2 regions of the Leptolyngbya sp. BL0902 genome follow, and region 2 is predicted to be linked to the other one. Evidence: predicted binding sites of a transcription regulator. Region 2 holds the regulator's gene; the other holds the start of a gene.
The links. Region 2 encodes NtcA, which controls nitrogen genes in cyanobacteria. Its sites were predicted from a motif close to TTTGTANNNNNNNNTACAAA; they were not measured.
Positions count from the first base shown of each region.

Region 1: the regulator NtcA is predicted to act here: its motif matches at 1,326-1,345, upstream of urtA (urea ABC transporter substrate-binding protein).

Region 1 covers NZ_CP046155.1:429,064-431,266, reverse strand. Annotated here, with positions in the region: gene urtA (urea ABC transporter substrate-binding protein) at 1-1,177, opposite strand, end outside; gene GFS31_RS01945 (PHP domain-containing protein) at 1,676-2,203, opposite strand, start outside.
Region 2 covers NZ_CP046155.1:3,812,424-3,814,626, reverse strand. Annotated here, with positions in the region: gene tmk (dTMP kinase) at 1-498, opposite strand, end outside; gene GFS31_RS16945 (hypothetical protein) at 694-948, opposite strand; gene ntcA (global nitrogen regulator NtcA) at 1,058-1,729, opposite strand.

The sequences.
Region 1 (2,203 bases), 930 kb from region 2:
GCACAAACTGGTTCCAGGGCAGAGGATCCACTGGGCCATCGGTGGCCCACAGGATGTCAAACATACCATCATCCATCACTTCCCCAATCCGCACCGTTTTGGAGAGGTGGTGGTTAACATTCATGGTTACGGGGCCTTCGGGCGCAGCCATACTCTGGCCGTAAGCAGCGGCGCGAACCTCAGGAATATCGAAGGTGCCCGCAGCTTCCACTGCCTGCTTCCACAGATACACCATGATATAGGCGGCTTCCATGGGGTCGTTCGTCACCCGGTCATCGCCAAATTCGGCCTTGAAGTCGGCTACCCACTTGGCGTTTTCGGGGGTTTCCACGGTCATGAAGTAGTTCCAGGAAGCCAGGTGGCCCACCAAGAACTCAGGCCCAATCTGACGCACTTCTTCCTCGGCTACACTCACTGACATCACGGGGTAGAGATCTGGCCCCATGCCTGCGCCCTGCAACTGCTTGAAGAAGGCCACGTTGCTGTCGCCGTTGAGGCTGTTGAAGATCACCCCGCCGTTGGGCAGCGCCGCCCGAATCTTGGTGATGATCGGCGTTACCTCGGTGTTGCCCAGGGGCAGGTAGTCTTCGCCGACGGTGTTGCCACCCTTAGCGGCTAGCTGCTCTTTGATGATGGTGTTGGCGGTGCGGGGGAAGACATAGTCTGACCCCACCAGGAAGAAGTCCCGGCCTTTGTTTTCTAGCAGCCAATCTACGGCGGGCTCAATTTGCTGGTTGGGCGCGGCTCCGGTGTAGAAAATGTTCTTAGAACATTCCTGGCCTTCATACTGCACCGGGTACCACAGCATGTGATCCTTCGACTCAAACACGGGCAGCACGGCCTTGCGGCTAGCGGATGTCCAGCAGCCGAACACCACCGATACCTGGTCTTGGTCAATCAGCTTCTCTGCTTTTTCGGCAAAGGTGGGCCAATCGGAAGCGCCGTCTTCCACTACGGCTTCAATCTGCCGACCCAGGACGCCACCAGCGGCGTTGATTTCCTTAATCGCCAGTTTCTCAGCATCAACCACGGTGGTTTCACTGATAGCCATGGTGCCGCTAAGGGAATGGAGAATCCCTACTTTTACCGTTTCGCCCCCGGCAGCGGTGCCGCCTGTTGTATCCCCGGTAGTCGTTGTCGTATTGCCACAGGCTTTTAACAGCATCGAGGTGCCCAGGGTGGCAGACCCATACACCAAAAATTTCCGTCGATTAAATCGTGCGACCATTCAACCTCGCTCCTGACTCACACAAAGAAGGACAGTTAGGCCATCCAATCACTCACCCAACCTCCAGAGTGGATATTAGGCGTAGTGATGGGTAGTAAATGTAGCGGAGAACACAAAAAACCTGAATCTCACCACAAACTCTCCCAGCCATCCTTGTTGTGGCTGGGGCAGAATCTGTCTTCATTTCACTAGATGATGGTCTTCTAAAGCCTCTATCCAAAGGCTGGGATCAACCTACCATGGCCGTTCTCAGTTTTATTGCCCCATTGCCCTAGGCTGGGATCGTCGCTTGATCTGGAGGGCTAGCCGGGGCTTAGCGCTGTGATCCCCGTCACGAATGACCCGCAATGAATCCTGGATGATGCGGGATGAATGGGGCAAAGCTTGGCCTAAAGCTGTCTTCAGCCGAGACCGAGGGTCATCGTTACCGCTCCGGTGGGTCTTCAGCTACAGGCGGCGCAGCAAATTAGACCCGTGGGTATCGGTGCCACAGGTGGTCAGCAGGCGGTGGCGGCGGGCTAGGGTTTCCATCAGCGGCGTGTGGCGGGGGCAGGGATGCCACTGATCGGGGTTGTTGTAGGCGTAGTAGGCTTCCACACCGTCAATCCCCAGAGCGACGGCGTGGGCAATCAGGACTTCGGCGGCGGTGCGATAGCGAGCGGGGTGGGCCAACACCGCCAGCCCCCCCGCCGTCTGGATAGCCGTAATCACGGCTTCAGCCGCCTTCATGGGGCCACGGGGAGCCGACCCTTGCAGATAGGGCACGATGGCCGGATGCCGGGGGGCAAAGCCATAGCCCAGCAGGTGAACTTCGGTCTCAGCGAGGAGGGCGTTAATTTCTACCCCAGTAAATAAACGAGGTGCAGTTCCGCCTAAGTGACGGTGGGCTCGCCGCTGCCCTAGGGGGGTGGGGTGCCGCCAGCGCCAGTCTTCTAGCCAGGCTTGGGCTTGGTAGTAGCCGCGCAGGCTGTGGTG
Region 2 (2,203 bases):
GCGATCCTGCGCCCCCCGCCGCTGCGCCCTGGCGAGTCCCTGCTCCACATCGAGCTTCAGCCAAATCGTCAAATCTGGCACCAATCCCGCCGTCGCTACCTGATTGAGTTCCTGAATCAGCCCCAAATCTAACCCCCGACCATAGCCCTGGTAGGCCACGGTGGAATCGGTGAAGCGATCACACAACACCCAACTTCCGGCCTCCAGCGTGGGCAGAATCATTTCTTCGATATGCTGCGCCCGGTCGGCGGCGTAGAGCAACAGTTCCGCCCGTGGAGCAATGGCCACCTCCCCATAATCTTCCAACAAGAGCCGCCGCAGCCCTATCCCTAGGTCTGTGCCACCGGGTTCGCGGGTCGTCAGTAATTCGGGGATAATCCCCTGGTTTTGTAGCGCTTGAAAAGCCGCACTCTGCGCCAAACTTTCCCGCAACTGCTGAAGCTGGGTAGACTTGCCGCAGCCCTCCACCCCCTCAAATACAATTAGCTTTCCCCGCATAACTTACCCCGCACAGTTCCCCCCTCACACAAAGCCCGTAGGTTAGGGGCCACAACGCACAACCCAACACCCACAAGCCCAGCCATAACGGCAGGATTAACGGTGGGCAATGCCCACCCTACGGTAATAGGAGGATGGAATCAAGTTTGGTAGAGTGCATTCGCGGAGCAATGCACCACTGAGGAACTAGCACCATCAAGGGTCATAGGTGCCCTGATAGGTGCTGAAAAGGCGATACCCCGGCAAAACAACTGCAACACCAGCTTTGCTGTGAATAATGCCGGGATCGTCTTTTTCTGGCAAGCTGCCGCCCAGACGCAGCTTAATTGGCCCCAGCCACAGATAAAACCCAGGAATTAGGCAGTCAAGGCTGTAAGCGATGGCCTTTAGCGCGAGATCGGGGCTATCGGAACGCCGGGAGGGCTGCGACTTAGAATTATTAGTCAACATAGCACTGGCCTAACGGCTAAACGCTCACTATCAGTCTAAGCGCAGTCAGCCCTGACCCAAAACAGCCAAGGTTCATTTACTGATACTGATCTTTGAATAGACGACCGACCTAGGTAAACTGCTGGCTGAGATTCACAGGGTCGTGGACGGTGATTTTCTTTTTGTAGATGGAAATCATCCCTTCCTGGCGTAGATCCCCCAGCAGGCGGGTGACGGTGACGCGGGTGGAGCCGATGGCTTCGGCGATGGCCTGGTGAGAGAGTTTGAGGTCGATGGTGATGCCGTCTTGGCTGGGCACGCCAAAGTCGCGGCAGAGAATCAGCAAAAAGCTGACCAGGCGAGATCCCATATCCCGATGGGCCAGGGTTTCGATCATCATTTCCGTTTGCAGGATGCGGGAGGACAGCCCTCGCAGCATCACCATGGCCAGTTCGGGGTTTTCCTCTAGGGCTTGCTCCACCTGTTCGATGGGCACCGATAGCAGCTCAACCGGGGTGAAGGCGACGGAATGGTAGAAGCGGTCGGAGCGGTTTCCGGTAATCAGGGAGAGGACGCCGAATACGCTGTTTTCCCGCAGCAGGGCCACGGTAATTTCTTCACCCGCTTCGTAGACCCGCGATAGCTTGACGGCTCCTTTCAGCAGAAAGTATACCCGCTCCGCCGGATCTCCAGGGAAGAAAATCGTTTTGCCGCGCTCGTAAGACTCTACGACTGGAGGGAAAGCCCCGCCCGAAAGCTGGCGAAAGACATTGGCAAGCGGTTTATCTTGGGTCACTACCATAACGTTTTGCTAAGGCCATCACGGAAACTTCAGCTATTCCTGGGATCCCAGGACTCTTCAAATCCTTGTCCACCTAGAAATCGAGGGATGCTGCGACGTCAATGGATGGACAGCCCTTCTAGCATGGGGCACAGAGTAATGCAAGCGTTCCATGACTTTAGAACACTTAACCTTAACTACCTGGGACGCGTTTGTATAGTGGATTACTTTTTGGCCCTCGCCAGCTATTTTTTGCAGCCAAAGCCACAAAATTTTCAACTTTTTTTTGCGCCTCAAGGCAGAATATCCTCTGAAAAACACCCGGTCAACCTATCTCAACCAGCCTTAACACAAGGGTTTCAGGGATATCCGACTTTTTTGGTCGGGTATAGTTGGTAACGATTTGGTGGTCGTGCTACAGTTCGCTCAACGAAACGCAATGAAGGTCTGAGTAACCCATTCCCCAGGCGTTTCCATCGTTTAAGTTGTTGCAGT